2 regions of the Thalassospira sp. MIT121401 genome follow, and region 2 is predicted to be linked to the other one. Evidence: predicted binding sites of a transcription regulator. Region 2 holds the regulator's gene; the other holds the start of a gene.
What was found. The regulator HrcA, encoded in region 2, represses chaperone genes, less so after heat shock. The targets are predictions, from matches to a motif close to GTTAGCACTCNCCNNNGGNGAGTGCTAAC.

Region 1 (9,582 bases), 1.7 Mb from region 2:
TAAGGACCAGAACACCGTTCTTGAATGATGCGGTAATGTTATCAACATCAATCGTATCATTCAGGCGGAACGACCGTTTGAAGCTGCCATAGCTGCGTTCGATGACGCGGGCACCTTCGTTTGATTCACGGGTGGATTTCTTTTCACCGGTGATGGTCAGAACACCTTCAAGGACCGACACATCAACATCATCCTGTTCCACACCGGGAAGTTCGGCGGACAGTTCGATATGATCATCGGTTTCGTGAACATCGATACGCGGGTTCAAAAGGGTTTTCGCGGCTTCGTTGTCATCGGCAAAAGCCTGTGACGCGGTTACGCGATCCCCAAAGATCGAACCGATCATGCGATCAAAATCACGGGAAATAAGCGAGAAAGGATCACCATAGGTCGGTGCAGATGCAAGACGACGTGCGGATCCATTAAGAGTCTGAAGACCAGTCATAATTACCCTCCGTTACAGACGAGTATTCTTGCGCCATCAGTCCAGACCAGGCTGCAACCTTGACGCGTATCGGGGCACCATGCCCCTTTGCAAACTTGAGATAGAGCACAGGAAATTTTCCGCAAGTGGGCCGGCACATTTTTTTGATATTTTTTGCAGCCCGCCCTGATCGCGCCCCCTGTATCATCCCCGATCGCTTCCACCTAACCCGTTAAACAGCCTGTCATTTTTGACAAAATCCAAAACAGAGACTGGCACTCCCGTGTCTGGCGGATTAGCTTCTTTGCATTGTTTGTCGGTCCGAAGACCGACCTCCCTGATAAGGATGATCCATGAGTACTCTTTTTTCACCGCTGTCACTTGGCAAGCTGGCCCTTGATAACCGCGTAATCATCGCACCGATGTGCCAGTATTCCGCAGATAACGGCAAAACCACCGACTGGCACCCGATGCATCTGGGCAACCTTGCCCAGTCCGGTGCGGGATTGCTGATCATTGAAGCAACTGCTGTCGAACCGGAAGGCCGGATTACCTATGGCGATGTCGGACTTTGGGATGACGAAACCGAAGCCGCCCTTGCCAAAACCATTTCCGCTGTGCGCAGCCATTCCGACATGCCGATTGCCATTCAGTTGGCCCATGCCGGGCGCAAGGCATCCTGTGAAAAGCCGTGGCTTGGTGGACATGCCATTGATCCCGATCATGCCAATGGCTGGCAGGTTTGCGCACCGTCGGCTGTTCCGTTCCGTGATGGTGACCCGATCCCCGAAGCTCTGAGCAAATCGCGGATTTCCGAAATCGTGCAGGCATTTGTCGAAAGCGCCAAGCGTGCTATTCGCATCGGCTTTGACGCGATTGAAATTCACGCGGCACACGGATATCTGCTGCATCAGTTTTTGTCACCGCACGCCAACAAGCGTGACGACGAATATGGTGGATCGTTTGAAAACCGCACCCGCCTTGTTCTTGAAGTCTATGACGCCCTTCGCGCTGAAGTCGGTACCGACTATCCGCTTGGCATCCGTATTTCGGCAACCGACTGGGTTGATGGTGGCTGGGATATCGATCAAAGCGTCGAACTGGCAAAGCTTCTTGAAGTACGCGGATGCGACTTTATCGATGTGTCTTCCGGTGGCCTGCATATTGATCAGAAAATCCCGCTTGGCCCGAACTATCAGGTCCCGTTTGCGGCCCGCATCAAGGCCGAAACCGGCATGACCACCATCGCTGTCGGCCTGATTACCGAAGCAGAACAGGCCGAAGCCATCATCTTTACCGGTCAGGCCGATGCCATCGCCCTTGCGCGCGGTATTCTCTATGATCCGCGCTGGCCATGGCATGCCGCGGCAACCCTTGGCGCCGAAGTCAAAGCAGCCCCGCAATATCTGCGCTGCCAGCCACGCAGCCTGAAGAAACTGTTCGGCTGATCCCCGTCGGGTAAAGCCCCATCCGCAAAAACTAGACGATCGGATAGGTTTTCTTGATGTAGGTCAAGGCTACCTATCCGACCTTTCCCCTACTTTGGCAACATTCTGAAATCATTCAAAACAGCGCGCCTTTTACACGGTGCCTGCCAATTTCTGCCAAGGACCGGGAACGTGAAATCTGTATTGCGCGCACTTGTTATCGCCTGTTGCATGACGCTGACTGTCACTGGCGCGCGCAGTGCCGAAATCCTGATTTCGACCGAAAACACTGCCGATCATTTCCAGACCATTTTCCTTCAGAAATTTGCCGCAACCCTGAATTCCGAGATATCCGAACACAGGTTTCGGGTCATTCATTCGGCCCAGGCCTTCAAGGACCGCGACGTCGCCGAGGCATTATCGACCGGACGGATCGCAATGGCCGCCCCGGGCATCTGGCACCTTGGTCGATTTTCGGCCGACCTCAATGCGCTTTTATTGCCCAGCTTCATGGGGCTCGGCTCTGCCGATGTGCGCAAGATTGTCGATGGCGATTTCGGAACGCGATTGAACCAGTCCCTTGAAAAGAACCTTAATGTCCGGGTTCTGGGAAGGTGGCTTGATCTGGGACCGGCCCATATTTTTACCCGCAACGTCGCGGTCAATCATTTCGGGGACCTTCGCGGATTGCGCATCCGTTATGCCGGGGGCGAAGGCAATGCCTTGCGGCTTAAGGCCATGGGGGCCATTCCTGTGTTGATCCCCTGGCCCAACGTTCCCGACGCCCTTGATCGCAAGGAAATAGACGGTCTTCTGACCACCACCAGCACCGTGGTCAGCGCCGCCCTTTGGAAGCACGGCATTGCCCATGCGTTTCTGAGCTATTCCTATTATCCGTTTTATGTGCCGCTGATTTCCCATGATGTCTGGGCGCGGCTGAAACCGGCAACGCGTGATATCATCTTGCAGGTCTGGGAAGATATGGTTGATGGCGGCCGGAAACTGGCGGTCACGCACCAACAGGCATCCCTGATTACCGCGGCACAAAACAATATCGACATTGCCGACCCGGGTCTGGCTGAACGCCAGAAGCAGCGCCTTGTACTGCTTGCCCATCAGGGGGAACTCGCCGCGACCGCAGGCATATCGCAATCTGCCGTTCGCACCCTGACCCAGATCGCGGGACAACCGTAATGCCGGCAAAAACCACATATCCCGGCTGGCGGCGCATCCTTGACGAACAGTTCCTGAGCGTCTTTTTGTCGATCGGATTGCTTCTTGGCGTGTTGTTCCTGATGGCCTGGCAGACGGTCTCAGAACGGCAAACCGCCCGTCAGCGTGCGATCGATACCACCGGCTTTGCCATCACCACCTATGGCGACAATCTTTCAAGCATCCTGATCAAGGCTGACAACACCGCCCTGATGGCGGCACGCGAAGCAGTGATTGTTCCCGATTTTGATCTTGAACGTCATCTGTCAACCATGATCAAGGATGACAACAATCTGGTCGGGTATATCCTGCTTGATGCGGCGGGCAGGATTGCCCATGACTTCACATTTTTTGATTTTGATAAAACCGTCCTTCCGGTTTCGGAAATCATTGCACGCCATCGCGATGACTGGATCGAACCGGCCTTTCGCGCCACATCGACCCTTGGCCTGAAATCTGGATATCTTGCTGTTGAACGCGGCATCTGGTCGCCGAACGGTACGTTTCTTGGCGTGATAGTGATCTTTCTGGCGATTGAAAACCCGTATGAGGACACGCCGCTTGAACGGTTCCTTGCCGGCTCACGGATGCGGGTTGCGACCCTCAATACCGATGATCTTCTGGCCGAAGTCCAGTCACCCCATATCGGAACCACCGACTGGTTTTCCGCCCGTCAGGAAGAAGCATTCTGGGATCTGAATGCCGACAGCGACAAGATCGATATGGGGGGTGTTGCCCTGTTTGGGGATTTTGTGCTTGCGCGCAAGAACCTTGATGGTCTTCCGATCACCATTTACATGCAGGTGCCGATCAACAGTTTCATGGGTAACTATGACACCACCCGTCAGACCGCGCTGATTGCATCGGGCGTGGTGATTGCCGTGACCCTGTTTCTGTTTTTGCAAATCCGCATTGACCGCAAGACCAAACGCCGCAATGAACGCAAGCGCCTTGAACTCGACAAGCGGCTGCAATTCGCCCTTGATAGCACCGGTCAGGGTCTTTGGGACTGGGATTTCGCCAAGCAGCAGGGATACTATTCCGATAACCTGTACCGGTTGATGGAAATCCATCACGGCGAAGTCTGCCTGACTTTTGACAGCTTCAAGGACCGCATTCACGCCGATGACCGCAAACAGTTCGATGCAGCCATCGCCGAACATATCAGCGGCAACAAACCGGCCTTTGAAATAGAAGTCCGCATGCATGTCGGATCGGAAGATCAGTGGAACTGGTTCCATCACAGCGGGTCGGTCATTGAATGGGACCGCAATCGCAAACCCAAACGGATGATCGGCCTGCTCAAGAACATCCACCATCAGAAACTCAAACGGATCGATCTTGAATTCAAGGCCCGCCATGATCCGCTAACCGGGCTTTTGAACCGCACCGCGTTCGGAGATTACGCCCGCCGTGTTCATGCCTTGTCCCTGCGCACGAACCGGCCTTATTGCATGGTGATGCTCGATATTGATCACTTCAAAAAGGTCAATGACACGTTCGGACATGATTGCGGGGATATTGTTCTGAAACGGATATGCGACATCACGTCACGCGCCCTGCGGTTTGAAGAGGAAAAGCTGTTCTTCCGGCTTGGCGGCGAAGAATTCGTGATCTTGCTGTCGCAAAATGATTGCGCTGCCGGGGCTGCTGTGGCCGAACGTATCCGGAAAAATGTTTGCGCCGAACCGATCCTGGCGGATGGCCATCACATCGACATCACCATCAGCGCCGGTGTTGCTGCCCATCGCGACAGCGAACTTCCCGACATCACGCTAAGACGTGCCGACTGGGCCCTTTATCAGGCCAAGAATACCGGCCGCAACCGGGTATGTCGCGCGCCGGGTACCACCGATGTCAGCTTCCCGGATCCCGAGACCATGCGCAACACGGTGTAGTGATCTGTTGACCTGAGCAAACGGGATTTTCCCGCCCTATAGCAAACGTCCCCTTGAACAGGTCCGTCCCCCCCCCACCCGACCAGATACTGCTTGCTGGCCCGGCATCACGCGCCGCGTTTCATACGCCTGTCTTGTCGCGAATATATGAAATTCCCCAACAAAAAAGGGCCCCGCAAATGCGGAGCCCTTCCTGTAGTGCAAGGTCGGTAGGTGTAAGGCTTAGAAGCCCATGCCACCCATGCCGCCCATACCACCCATGCCACCCATGTCAGGTGCGCCGCCAGCCGACTTGTCTTCCGGCTTTTCAGCGATCATGCATTCGGTGGTGATCAGCAGACCAGCGACCGATGCTGCGTCCTGCAGGGCAGTACGAACAACTTTGGCCGGGTCGATGATGCCAGCTTTGATCAGGTTGGTGTATTCGCCTTTCTGGGCGTCATAACCGAACTCGACGTCGTCCTGCTCAAGCAGTTTGCCAGCAACAACCGCGCCGTCTACGCCAGCGTTGGTTGCGATCTGACGAACCGGTGCCTGAAGGGCACGGCGAACGATGTCAACACCGATGGTCTGGTCATGGTTTTCACCTTCGAGACCTTCGAGCGCCTTGACCGAGTACAGCAGAGCCGTACCACCACCAGCAACGATGCCTTCTTCGACAGCCGCGCGGGTTGCGTGCAGAGCATCGTCAACACGGTCTTTACGTTCTTTAACTTCGATTTCCGAAGCGCCGCCGATTTTGATCACTGCAACGCCGCCAGCGAGTTTCGCGAGACGTTCCTGCAGTTTTTCACGATCGTAATCAGAGGTGGTTTCTTCGATCTGGGCGCGGATCTGACCAACACGTGCTTCGATCTGTGCTTTCTCACCGGCACCATCAACGATGGTGGTTTCTTCTTTGGTGATGGTGACAGATTTCGCGGTGCCGAGCATATCAAGCGAAACGTTTTCCAGCTTGATGCCGAGATCTTCGGAGACAACCTGACCACCGGTAAGGATGGCGATGTCTTCGAGCATTGCTTTACGACGGTCACCGAAGCCCGGAGCTTTGACAGCAGCGATTTTCAGGCCACCGCGCAGCTTGTTGACAACCAGGGTTGCCAGAGCTTCGCCTTCGATGTCTTCAGCAATGATCAGAAGCGGCTTGCCGGACTGAACGACCGACTCAAGCAGCGGAAGGATCGGCTGAAGCGAGGAGATTTTCTTGTCGAACAGCAGGATGTACGGAGCATCCATTTCTGCGACCATTTTCTCCGGGTTGGTCACGAAGTACGGCGACAGGTAACCACGGTCGAACTGCATGCCTTCGACAACGTCGAGTTCGGTGTGCAGGCCTTTGGCTTCCTCAACGGTGATAACACCTTCGTTGCCAACTTTTTCCATGGCTTCGGCGATCATTTCGCCAACTTCACGGTCACCGTTTGCAGAGATGTTACCAACCTGTGCGATTTCGTCGCGACCGGCAACTTTACGTGCACGGCTCTGGATGGATTCGATGACTTTTGCGGTTGCAAGGTCGATACCGCGTTTCAGGTCCATCGGGTTCATGCCGGCAGCAACGGACTTGTTGCCTTCACGAACGATTGCCTGTGCCAGAACGGTTGCGGTCGTGGTGCCGTCACCAGCCAGATCGGCGGTTTTCGACGCGACTTCGCGAACCATCTGTGCGCCCATGTTTTCGAACTTGTCGGTCAGTTCGATTTCTTTGGCGACCGAAACACCGTCCTTGGTTACGCGCGGCGCGCCAAAGGATTTTTCGATAACAACGTTACGACCTTTCGGGCCGAGCGTCACTTTGACGGCATCAGCGAGAATGTCGACACCGCGCAGCATTTTGGAACGTGCGTCGGTGGAGAATTTTACTTCTTTAGCAGCCATAATATTCTTTCCTCTCTATGAGACGGATGAACGTGGACTTAAGTCACCCAAAGGGCTGACTTATTCCATGATGCCCATAATGTCGGACTCTTTCATGATCAGCAGCTCTTCGCCGTCGACCTTGACTTCGGTGCCCGACCATTTGCCAAACAGGACTTTGTCACCTGCTTTGACGTCGAGGGCTACGACCGAGCCATCATCTTTGCGAACGCCAGAACCAACAGCGACGATTTCGCCTTCCTGCGGTTTTTCTTTGGCGGTATCCGGAATAATGATGCCACCGGCAGTCTTGGTGTCGGACTCGACACGACGTACCAGTACTCGATCATGCAGCGGACGGAACTTCATTTTAGACAACTCCGTGTTAAAGCTAAGGCTCGTTTAAAACTACGACTAACCGGGATGAGCCCGTATTAGCACTCACCCCCGGCGAGTGCTAACAGCATTTATTGAAGTGCCTGTTCAAAGTCAATAGGAAGATGCAAAAAGACGCAGAACTGTCACGATTTTTGCGCAATTATGGCCGCTTCGGGCGCGCGAAAAACCGCCATGTACGACGGGGTGGTGATCACAACATTTTCCGATCACCGACACAACCCCTTGCCGAAAAATAATGCGGGCCCATCCGATCACAATGGGCAACAGCAGAATCGCTGAAAAATATTTTTGCCTCCCTGATCAGGGTTCCCGGCGGCCTATCATTCGGGTGTGCCCTCACGTCCGGCACCGGGATCGGTCATTTCAGGTCGAAATAGCGTCCAAGCAATTCCGGCTCGTCAAAATGGCGTCGACCGACAAAGGCCGTTGCATGATGCCCCCACTGGCGCATGGCGCCGGGCTTATCAATCCCCAACGGCCACAAGATAAACCGTTCCAACCGTTCGGTGCCGGGCACAAAACCGTCTTCGTCATACAGGCTGGCAAACCCTGTCCCATCGCCAAGTGCAAGACTGCCAAGCTGCTGCTCTGCCACAAGGGCGGAGGCAACGGTGTGATGTGCCTCATATTGATCACGGGCCGTCACCGCCATCAGATAGTGACTGACGGCATCGATCCACAGAATCGGCCGGGCCAATACCGATGATGCCACCACACCAGCCGGACTTTCCGCCGTTTCGCGGATGTCGCCATCTTCGGGGGCTTCAATCCGGTGCAAAGACGGGCTTGGGAAAAACAGGTGATAACAACCACAGCCATGAATGGTATCGGCAATTAATGGCGCCCCCTTCTCATCAAGGGTCACCCGCCAGATCAGGGCATCAAGATGCCCGGCAAGAATGTCAAACATGCCCTGTGCCGGGCGCTCCGGGAACCAGACGGTATAGATGATTTGCGGATACCATTGATCATTGAACCAGGTGTGACCAAGCCGATAGAAAATCGATGGCCGATCAATATCGACATGCGCAACCGCCCCTTTGGCCGATAAGGACGGATGCCCGATCCGGTCGCTGTCAGACTGTACCCGGACGCGAAATTCCGGCGCATAGGCCCGGGCGATATTTTCAAGCTCCACCGCGGTTGGAACCAGCCGGCCAAATGCGTCCTTTCTGATGTCCTCTATGGCAAGGGTCGCGGCCCCGCCATCGTTTAGGCTGGACAGTTGATAGCTTTCCCATGCGCCAAGCCCAATCAACGCATCCGGTCCAAGGCCAAAACTGCCCAGATTGTCGCGCTTCCATCTCTCGTAACCAAAATGGGCCGCAAAAGCCGTCAACGGGTAAAACCCGGCGATCCGCTGAAAATCAAGATAGTCGTCCGGAACGAAAACCGACTTCGACAAAGCCTGATAATCAGCCATATCCAGTTGTGCTGCCATCTGATCTGCGCACTCTTCAAGACGCGCAAGTGATGACATCGACGCATCGCCAAGATTACGAAATTCCGATGCCCGCGCCGCACGATCAAGCCCGCGCATTTGCGCTACCCAGTCGGCAAAAAGCACATCAGCCGCCTGCCCGCCTGCGACCGCAGCGCCAACCTGTTTGCCCATCAGCACCGAATTACGATTTGCGCGCAAGAACGGGAACGCTGCCACTTTGCTGGTGGACGCGTTTCTTGTGCCGTAACTGGCGACAGCGTGATCAAAATCAGAAAGTTGTTGTGCGCAAACAGGTACGGATGTTGCAACATCACCCTTTTGCTGGCTTGCACATGCGCAAAGCAAGCTCAGAAGCACAATGCTCATATAGTGCGAACGAAACTTCATTTGTTTCTCCGTCACTGTTGTTGCCCACCCATTTGCGTGCCTGACCATTGGTGCGCATGAACAGGCTTGTTTTAAGGGTGTTACTTTTTCTCTTTTATACCTGATGGCAATATCAGCATGAACAGTATCTTTATCATAATGCGCAAATGCGATAAGCCATTTCGTCTGTTACGCGTCATCCGAATTGTTGCTGAATTCTGTATAAGGCCCAGTCCATGAAGTTTGAAGCCCTTGAAATTCCGGATGTAAAGGTTCTTTACCCCAAGCAGTTTGGTGACGAACGCGGGTTCTTTTCGGAAACTTATAGCCAAAATGCTTTCCGTGCTGCGGGAATTGAGGAAGTTTTTGTCCAGGACAATCACTCTTTGTCACGTGACACAGGGGTGCTGCGGGGTCTGCATTATCAGTGTCCGCCCTTCGCACAAGACAAACTGGTTCGTGTTGTGCGTGGTCGTATTCTTGATGTTTCCGTTGATATTCGCGCGCACTCAAAAACGTTCGGCAGATGGGTTGCGGTTGAAATCAGTGCGAAAA
Region 2 (9,582 bases):
GCGATTTAACGAGCAAGGAAGGCCCTCTCGGCCATGGCCCAAGGGTTGGTCTGCGAGAAGGCGAAAGGACGACTGAAGGCCTTTTCAACAGGCCCAAATGGCGCTCAAAACCTTTTGGGTCTTCAACTCGACAGTCAGCTCGTGTAGAACGAGATTTGTGTCTGAAATGTTAGTCAGCAGGGAAGGAAAATCGGTAGTACTTTTATGTAGTACAAACAGCAAACCCCAGGCTGAGAAGCCTTTGAAAACATTATGTTTTTGGGGTATGGTGCCCAGGAGAAGACTCGAACTTCCACGACCTAATGGCCACTGGCACCTGAAGCCAGCGCGTCTACCAATTCCGCCACCTGGGCATAGGGGCATCTGGTTTTGTTCGGGCGGTGTCCGCCGGAACGGGGCGGAATATACGCGGTCAGCTTAAAGTGTCAACCAACTTTTTGATGGTTTGGTGAAACTAAATCGCGCAAAGCCGCCTTGGGCCGAAAACACACGGATTTTCCTTGGTTTTCGCGGATTTTCACATCACGCCGAATGGTCGAACAAATAGCCCAGAACACCATTCAGCCGGTTTCTGCCCTGCTGGGTTGCCCGAAGGCCCGCAGAATCACAGATCAGATCACCCGACGCGATCAGGGTTTCGAGCCGTTCCGAATCCAGCACATCACGTGGTGCCTTGCCAATGATCCGATCAAACCGCGATACCGGAATGGTTTCATTAAGCCGCAGGCCCATCATCACCATTTCAAGCAGGCGTTCATCCGCATCCAGCACGGTTTCTTCCTGCGTGCCATGGCCATGCTTTTCCACCCGATCCAGCCAGATTTCCGGCGCACGGTGGCGACGCACTGCCATCGGGATGGTGCTGCCATCGGGTTGAATCACGGCTTCGCGGCCATGTGCGCCCGGGCCAATGCCCAGATAATCGCCATAGCGCCAGTAAACGAGGTTATGACGGCTTTCCTGACCGGGCTTGGCGTGGTTGGAAACCTCATAACAGCGATAACCGGCCGCTTCGGTTTCTTCCTGGGTGATTTCGTAAAGTTCGGTGGCAAGGTCTTCGTCGGGCACCACCAGTTCGCCGCGCTGATGCAGGGTATAGAACTGTGTGCCCGGCTCGATGGTCAACTGATAAAGCGAGATATGACCATTGGCGATATCAAGCCCTTCGCGCAGCTCCTTGCGCCAGGCCTTGGGATCATGTTCCGGACGGGCATAGATCAGATCGAATGAAAAGCGATCAAACACCGTGGTCGCCACATCAAGGGCGCGCAGCGCCTCCTTGGCGGAATGCACACGGCCCAGGAATTTAAGATCACGGTCATTAAGCGCCTGGATACCGATCGATACCCGGTTGATGCCATTCGCCGCAAAGGCCGAAAAACGGTCAATCTCGACCGTGCCAGGATTGGCTTCCAGCGTGATTTCAAGATCGTCCGTGACCTGCCAGAAGGTCTTGATATCGGCAATCAGCGCGCCCGCGGTTTCCGGATCCATCAGCGACGGCGTACCACCGCCAAAGAAAACCGACCCGACAACGCGCCCCGGATGACGTGCGGCACCCGCAGCAAGCTCTGCGCGCAGCGCCTTGCGCCAGCGGGCATGATCGACACTGTTCGCCACATGGCTGTTGAAATCGCAATAGGGGCATTTCGACAGACAGAACGGCCAGTGGATATAGATGCCAAACGGCACGGTTTCGACAAGGGGTGCGGACACGCGGAACTCTTTTAAATGCGGGAAGAAGGGCCATAAACTAACACGCACCGCCGATCATGACATCAGCGATGCGTGCATATGTTCAATGCAGGGTTTGGACCTGTGAAAGGCTTATTCGAAGCAGGCCTTGACCAGCTGGGCAAAGGCATCGGCACGGTGGCTCATTTCATGCTTTTTGGCCGGGTCCATTTCGCCAAAGGTTTCGTCATATCCCTTGGGCTGGAAGATCGGGTCATAGCCAAATCCGTGACGACCGCGCTTCGGCCAGACGATTTCGCCATCGATCTTGCCTTCGAAATTCTCGACATGCCCATCGGGCCAGGCCAGTGACAGCGCACAGATAAAGGACGCCCGGCGATCCGGGTGGTTGCCGATCCCGTTCTGGACCTTTTCCATCGCCATGTCGAAATCCTTGTCCGGACCGGCCCAGCGCGCCGAATAGATCCCCGGTGCACCATCAAGGGCGGAAACCGCAAGGCCGCTGTCATCGGCCAGTGCCGGAAGATTGGCCCCCTTTGCCGCGGCCATCGATTTCAGCTGCGCATTGCCGATAAAGGTCTTTTCGGTTTCTTCGGGCTCTGGCAAATCAAGTTCGCCGGCTGAAAATACCTCGATCCCGAACGGGGCGAGCAATTCGCCAATTTCCTTGATCTTGCCTTTGTTATGGCTGGCAATCACCAGTTTCTTTTCCGTAAAACGACGCGCCATTTTTCTGCCTGGGATACAATAAGGGTCAGATGTGAAAAGCGGCAGGTGAGATGCCTGCCGCAAACTGCAATTCCAGCTTAAAGGCCAAGGGCCTCGCGCTGTTTGGCAAACAGCTCTTTGCAGCCTTTTTCCGCCAGCGCGAACATCTTGTCGTAAGAGTCACGATCAAACGGCACGTCTTCGGCAGTTGCCTGCACCTCGACGATGCCACCATTGCCCGCCAGCACAAAGTTGGCATCAGCACCCGCATTGCTGTCTTCAGCATAATCCAGATCAAGAACGGCCTCGCCTTCATAAATACCGCATGAGATGGCAGCAACCGGCTGGGTCAGCGGGATTTCCTTGATCAGGCCAAGGCGACGCACGCCCTGAAATGCCAGATGGGCCGCGACATAGGCACCGGTGATTGATGCGGTACGGGTACCGCCATCAGCCTGAATGACATCACAATCCAGACGCATCTGCATTTCGCCCATGGCTTTCATATCGGCCACAGCACGGATCGAACGACCGATCAGACGCTGAATTTCCTGGGTACGGCCCGACTGGCCGCCACGCGCAGCTTCACGCTGCATACGCGAATCGGTGGCACGCGGCAGCATGCCGTATTCTGCGGTGATCCAGCCTTTGCCGGAATTGCGCATCCAGCCAGGCACCTTGTCTTCGACCGTGGCGGTACAAATAACGTGGGTGTCGCCGAATTTGATCAGGCAGGACCCTTCGGCATATTTCGAAACACCGGTTTCAATGGTTACGTCACGAAGCTGATCGGGGGTACGGCCGGATGGGCGCATGAGTGGGAACCTCTTGTTTGTAAGGTCAGGCCCTTGTGACAAAGCAACAAAGGCGAACTGTCTGAAAATTTGGCCCAAAGTACGGCGCCACCCGCCAAAGGTCCAGCAGTTTCCCCGTCAAAATTGCGTCCGATTCGCACATCAATGACCCGGTCGGCAAACAACGTTTTCAAACCAAGGGCTTGAAGCAATGCAGCTTTCACCACGTGTGGCCCCGCGGTGTGATTGACGCCATCGCCTTGCCTGACTAAATTCTCAAAAGCATTGAGACAGCTTTGTCTGAACCGGTTGGCACAGAACAAATGGCGCATTTTGACGATACATTGCTGGGCGATATGAATGCGCGGTCACGTGAAGTGTTCCGCCAGATTGTCGATGCCTATGTCGAAACCGGCGAACCGATCGGGTCGCGGTCCATTGCCCGGCGCATGTCCGAAAATCTTTCGGCTGCAACCATTCGCAATGTCATGTCCGATCTTGAAGACATGGGTCTTCTGGTTGCACCGCATGTTTCAGCCGGCCGCCTTCCCAGTGAAAAGGGTTTGCGGCTGTTTGTGAATGCCCTGATGGAAGTCGGCGATCTTCCCAATGCCGAACGCGACCAGTTGACCAAGAATTGCGAACAGGCGGGCTATTCGCTTGATCAGATGCTGGGCGAGGCGACCACAATGCTGTCTGGCCTGTCGCGCTGCGCAGGCCTTGTGGTTGCACCGAAAACCGATGGCATCCGGCTTAAACAGATTGAATTTGTTGCACTTTCGCCCGGAAAAGTGCTTGCGGTTCTGGTGTCGCAGAACGGCACGGTTGAAAACCGAATCCTGGATGTACCGGTCGATTTGCCTGCCTCGGCATTGACAGAGGCGGCGAATTATCTAAATACCCGGTTGGCTGGAAAGACACTTGATGATGCAAGAGTACTGATCACAAAGGAACGCGATCAGCTCAAGCAGGAGCTTGATGATCTTTCGGCCAATCTGATTGATGCGGGCCTTGCGACATGGGCCGGCGGGGTCAAGGGATCGTCTCTGATCGTTAAGGGACAGTCCCAGCTGCTTGAAAATATCGATACGATAGAACAGCTTGAGACCGTTCGCCGCCTGTTTAACGTGCTTGAGGCCCGTGATCAGATGATTGAATTGCTCGATGTGACGACGGATGCCCAGGGCGTTCAGATTTTCATCGGGTCGGAAAATAAACTGTTTGGCGGATCGGGTCTGTCGATGGTGATTTCGCCCTATCAGAATGCAGAAGGCAGCATTGTGGGCGCAATCGGGGTTGTCGGACCGACCCGGATCAATTATGCCCGGATCATTCCGCTGGTCGATTATACCGCCAAGCTGGTCGGTCGACTGATTGGATAAATCGCGGCGCTGCGTGTCAGGCCGCACAACGTGAAAGTAGTAAGGTTAGCCATGTCGGAAACCGCAAAAAACAATCCGGAAGATCTGCAGGATGTAAATGCCGCAGAGGAAACCGCAGCTGAAGACGTCGCAGCAGAGGCGACCGAGGCAGAAAGCGAAGAAGTTGTTATCGAAGATCCGGTCGCAGCCCTTGAAGCCGAAGTCGCAGAACTGAAAGACCGTCTGTTGCGTCAGGCCGCCGAGGTGGAAAACACCCGCCGTCGTGCAAAAAAAGACGTCGAGGATGCCGGCAACTACGCCATCACGAAATTTGCCCGTGACCTTCTGGATGTGGGCGACAACCTGCGCCGCGCACTCGAAGCAGCCGGTGATACATCCGATGCTGACCCGGCGATGAAAACGCTGGTTGACGGTGTCGAGATGACCGAAAAGGCGCTGCTCAAGGCGATGGAACAGAACGGTATCGAAAAGCTTGAACCGCTTGGTGAAAAGCTTGATCCGAACAAACATCAGGCCGTGTTTGAAATGCCGAACCCGGAATATCCGGACGGTCATGTCGCACAGGTCATGCAGGCCGGTTACGTGCTTAAGGGCCGCTTGCTGCGCCCGGCAATGGTCGGTGTGACCAAAAATCCGGCCGGCGAAGCCCCGGCCAAGGAAGACGGCCCGGGCAGCAATGTCGACACCTCGGCCTGATCGCCACAATATTCAGATAAACCGGTTTTAGCGGATCGGGTTTAGCAACCACCCCTGCCAGACATACTTGGCGGGGGTGTTTTGTTTGCATTAGGCTGTCGGGCAAAAGTCCCCTGCCAATCAAGGATCACTAAGATGCCGCTCCGCCCCGATCTGATTGAAATCCTGCGTGACGAAGCCGCCCCGATTGTCATTCTGACCGGTGCGGGCATTTCCAAGGAAAGCGGCCTGCATACATTTCGCGATCCTGACGGTATCTGGGCGAAATACGATATTTCCGAAGTCGCCACACCCGAGGCCTTCGTTAACAACCCTGATCTGGTGCATTATTTCTATAATGACCGCCGAACCGGATTGCTTGACCCTGCGGTTCAACCCAATGCCGCCCACATTACCCTTGCCCGGCTTGAAGCCGAATGGCCGGGGCCTGTGCTGCTGGTGACGCAGAATATTGATGATCTTCATAACCGGGCCGGATCAAAAAACCTGATCCATATGCATGGCGAGCTTTTGAAAATCCGCTGCAACCATTGTGATCTTCTTGCCCACTGGTCTGATGATCTTGCCACGAAAACCCCCTGCCCGTCCTGTGGCAAGGCTGGCGGGCTTCGTCCGCATGTCGTGTGGTTTGGCGAAATGCCCCTTGAGATGGAACGCATTTACGCCGCCTTGGGCGAATGCGGGCTTTTTATCTCGATCGGGACATCGGGAAATGTCTATCCGGCTGCCGGGTTTGTTCAAGTCGCCCATGAAGAAGCCGGGGCGGAAACGGTCGAGCTCAATCTTGAACCAAGTTCGGGTGCGACGCTGTTTGAACACAGTGCATACGGGTCGGCGACCGATCTGGTGCCAGCCTTTGTCGCACGCTTGCTCGGCGATTAGAAATTCACAAGATCACGGAACTGGCGTTCGCCATCACGTTCAAACCGTACAATGCGCGACTCCGCAACCCGCCTGGCCCAACCCAGCTCATAAAATCGGTCCAACATTGCCGCACCGAATGAACCGGCCAAATGCGATTGCCGCGCGCTCCAGTCCAGACATTCCCGGCAAAGTGGACGGCGTTTGCGACGCAAGGCTTCAAGATCAATGCCGAATTTGTCAGCAAATGCCACGCCGGCATCGGTCAGCACCACGCCATTTACGGTATTTTCGATCAGCTTTCCTTTGATCAAACCGTCAAACAGGGCAACCCCCATGTCCCCCGCCAGATGGTCATAGCAAACGCGTGCCTTGCGCAGTTCCGGGTCCTTCGGCCCGGTCCGCACCCGGTTATGTCCAACCCGGTTTGCAATCCCCATCAGGACCTCAAGCGCCTCGACAATATCGGGACCCGACAACGTGAAATAACGATGTCGCCCCTGTTTGCGCGGCACAACAATCTGCCCGGCTTCTAGTTTCGCCAGATGGGAACTTGCGGTTTGCGGGGTAACACCGGCTTCCTGCGCCAGTTCGGCGGCCGTCAATGCCCGACCGCCCATAAGCGCGGTCAGCATATTTGCGCGCGCCGGATCACCAAGCAATGCGGCCACACGGGCAATATCGGGTCCTTCTTTCATCCTTCGATAGTAATCGAAATGTGATCACCAAACAACAACCAGCAAAGCGAAAGGCGGACAGATACCTGCCCGCCTTTTCCTTAATCACTGGAATTGGTTCTTGTCGCTGATCAGTGGGACAGGCCCGAACCACCCAACGCAACAATATTGAATGGCAGCCCGTCGACCGGGATTTCACCTTTGTTTGCAAAAGTCTCGGCATCAACGAGTCGGACAAGATGTTCGCGCGGGTCGGTCACGCTAATCACGTCACCGGCAACAGCAATGCGCGGACGCGGATCACGCCAGTGGCCATCCTTGCTATAGGGTTTGGTGATTTGGGCAGACCGGACAATCTTGCCATCCAGCAAATCCACCGCATGAAGATAGCCATCCTCGGTGAAGACATAGGCAATGGTCACGCGTGCCGGATCAAGGATGAAGTGCACGTATCGGACCGGCAAGTTAATCAGATGAAACGGGTTCTGGTCGGTGCGATCAATAAAGACCAGCTTGTCTGAACCGTAATCGCCAAGGAAGAACTGCATCGCCTTGCCACCGGCCAGATGTCCTACACGACCTTCCGGCATGTCCTTGCCATAGGGCAGCATTTCAACTGTCGGCGCATCATCACCATTCTGATAGGCGATGATCACCCCTTCCTCGCAGCCAAAGGCCGTCACACCGGCAGACGATGCTTCGCCATGCAGGCCGGTGCAGGTATGAACAGGACCAACCTGTTTTCCATCCTGATCAAGAACCTTAAGGCCCAGCCGCGGCGGCAGACTGCCCGGCTTGGTTTCAACAGCAAGATTTGGCTCGGAGATCAGATGATAGTTCCCCTTTGGCACAACAACGCCATGATGGGGCGCACTACCTGCAACTGTTTTATGCACGGATTTTCCGGCAATCAGATCTCCCTCATCAAAGACCTTTGCCGCACCCTCACCATCAAAGAATATATAGAATGCGCCATGATCGGGCACGGCGTGGACCGGGCGTTTGCCCGCAAAGGTTATGGGCAGCAATGCCGGATCATGGATTTCAAGGTCGCTGTGATCCCCGTGCGAGGACAACTCAATACCGCTATCGATCATGTGGACGACATCATGATCCATCTGAACAGCGGCCAGGGTTCTGCCGCTTTGGCTTGGGACAAGATGCGTGACATAGCCCGTGGTGGCAAACCGGTCGATCACCGATTTCTGTTCCAGATCAAGGACCGTTACCCCGCCCTCTTGCTGGTCGGTAACAAAAAGACGCCATGACTGTTTGGTTTCATCATCGGCCCGGGCAACAGAGACACCCAAGACCGGCATCAGAACCGCACCACTTATAATCGCGGCCTGAACCACATGTTTGAACAACGAACGCTCCTATTAAATGTTATGTTATAACGTAACATTTAATAGCGTCCTTTTTCACATCTGTCCATGCCCCGTCACGTTCTTTGCTGTCGCTTCTTGTAATTGCCCATAGTTCGATCCGTATCGAAGCAACAGGGCGATCATATGCGCTATCTCCGACAAATACCGGAACCTTCACCGGTTTCGTCACCATTTACATAAGGAAGACCGCCATGATCACCTGCTTCATCCGCTATGAAATCGATCCCTATAAAAAGGATGCCTTCATCCAGTATGCCCGAAACTGGGGGCAGGCCATTCCGCGTTGCGGGGCTGATCTTGTCGGGTATTTCGCCCCGCATGAAGGATCGGTATCGACCGCCTATGGTATCTATCATTTGCCCGATCTGGCATCTTATGAGGCCTATCGCGCCCGGTTAAAGGACGATCCGCTGGGCCGGGAAAACTATGCGTTTTCCCAACGCGAAAAATTCATCCTGCGCGAAGAACGACAGTTTCTCAAACTGGCGTCCACCCCGCATGCGGAGCTGATCAAACCATGATCGCGGTCATTTTCGAAGTCACACCTCACACGGCGCGCTATGACGATTATCTTGCCATTGCGGGTGATCTCAAACCGGTGCTTGAAACCATGGATGGCTTCATTTCGATCGAACGGTTTCAAAGTCTGAGCACGCCGGTGAAAATCCTGTCACTGTCATTCTGGCGTGACGAGGATGCCGTGAAAGCCTGGCGCAATCTGGCGGAACACCGTTCTGCGCAGACCCAAGGCCGAACCGGAATTTTCAAAGATTACCGTTTGCGGGTTGCCGCTGTTATCCGGGATTACGGCATGTTTGAACGCCATCAGGCACCCGACGATTCCCGATCACGCCATGACCGTGACTAGATCGGCATAAGTGGATCAATCATGCTTCTGCCGGTTTCGGGGATGTTTCATCATCCCCGATTTCCTCAATACCTGTTTCCTGCTGCGGCTTCGCCCCGCCTTTGTAATCCAGAAGCATCACCGCAAGAATAACAATACCCGCCCCGATGAAAATGACCGGCACCGGCAACATATCAAAGAAAATCAGGTCCATCGCGACTGAAAATGGCAGTGCGGTATAGGCTGCTGGTGATACAACACTGGCATCTGCAACCCGTACGGCACGCAAAACCATATAGTTGGTCATCATGGCAAAGAACCCTGCCCCCGCCGAATAGGCCCAATCGGCAAATGACGCCGGCTGCCAGGAGATCAGGGCAATCGGCACCCAGATCACGACTGCAATGATTTGCGGCCAGAACAACATGGAAAAATTGGTCTCGGTGCGCGTCATCACCTTGGCAAACAGGGTTTGCGCCGAAAAACAGAAAGCACCGATCAGGGCAGCAGCCACACCAAGCGGCACACCGAACC

Region 1: groES (co-chaperone GroES) is a predicted target of HrcA. The motif match lies at 7,252-7,280, and genes of this name have one in related genera.

The regions. Positions count from the first base shown of each region.
Region 1 is NZ_CP138926.1:3,345,538-3,355,119, forward strand. Features, by position in the region: gene SIB88_RS15440 (Hsp20/alpha crystallin family protein) at 1-445, opposite strand, end outside; gene SIB88_RS15445 (NADH:flavin oxidoreductase/NADH oxidase) at 778-1,872, shown strand; gene dctP (TRAP transporter substrate-binding protein DctP) at 2,044-3,045, shown strand; gene SIB88_RS15455 (GGDEF domain-containing protein) at 3,045-4,961, shown strand; gene groL (chaperonin GroEL) at 5,184-6,839, opposite strand; gene groES (co-chaperone GroES) at 6,900-7,187, opposite strand; gene SIB88_RS15470 (hypothetical protein) at 7,576-9,048, opposite strand; gene rfbC (dTDP-4-dehydrorhamnose 3,5-epimerase) at 9,264-9,582, shown strand, end outside.
Region 2 is NZ_CP138926.1:444,944-454,525, reverse strand. Features, by position in the region: gene SIB88_RS02150 (hypothetical protein) at 1-76, shown strand, start outside; tRNA gene SIB88_RS02145 (tRNA-Leu) at 267-353, opposite strand; gene hemW (radical SAM family heme chaperone HemW) at 523-1,716, opposite strand; gene rdgB (RdgB/HAM1 family non-canonical purine NTP pyrophosphatase) at 1,828-2,424, opposite strand; gene rph (ribonuclease PH) at 2,502-3,218, opposite strand; gene hrcA (heat-inducible transcriptional repressor HrcA) at 3,521-4,579, shown strand; gene grpE (nucleotide exchange factor GrpE) at 4,631-5,275, shown strand; gene SIB88_RS02115 (NAD-dependent deacylase) at 5,411-6,157, shown strand; gene SIB88_RS02110 (ArsR/SmtB family transcription factor) at 6,154-6,834, opposite strand; gene SIB88_RS02105 (hypothetical protein) at 6,945-8,180, opposite strand; gene SIB88_RS02100 (NIPSNAP family protein) at 8,393-8,722, shown strand; gene SIB88_RS02095 (antibiotic biosynthesis monooxygenase family protein) at 8,719-9,069, shown strand; gene SIB88_RS02090 (DMT family transporter) at 9,089-9,582, opposite strand, start outside.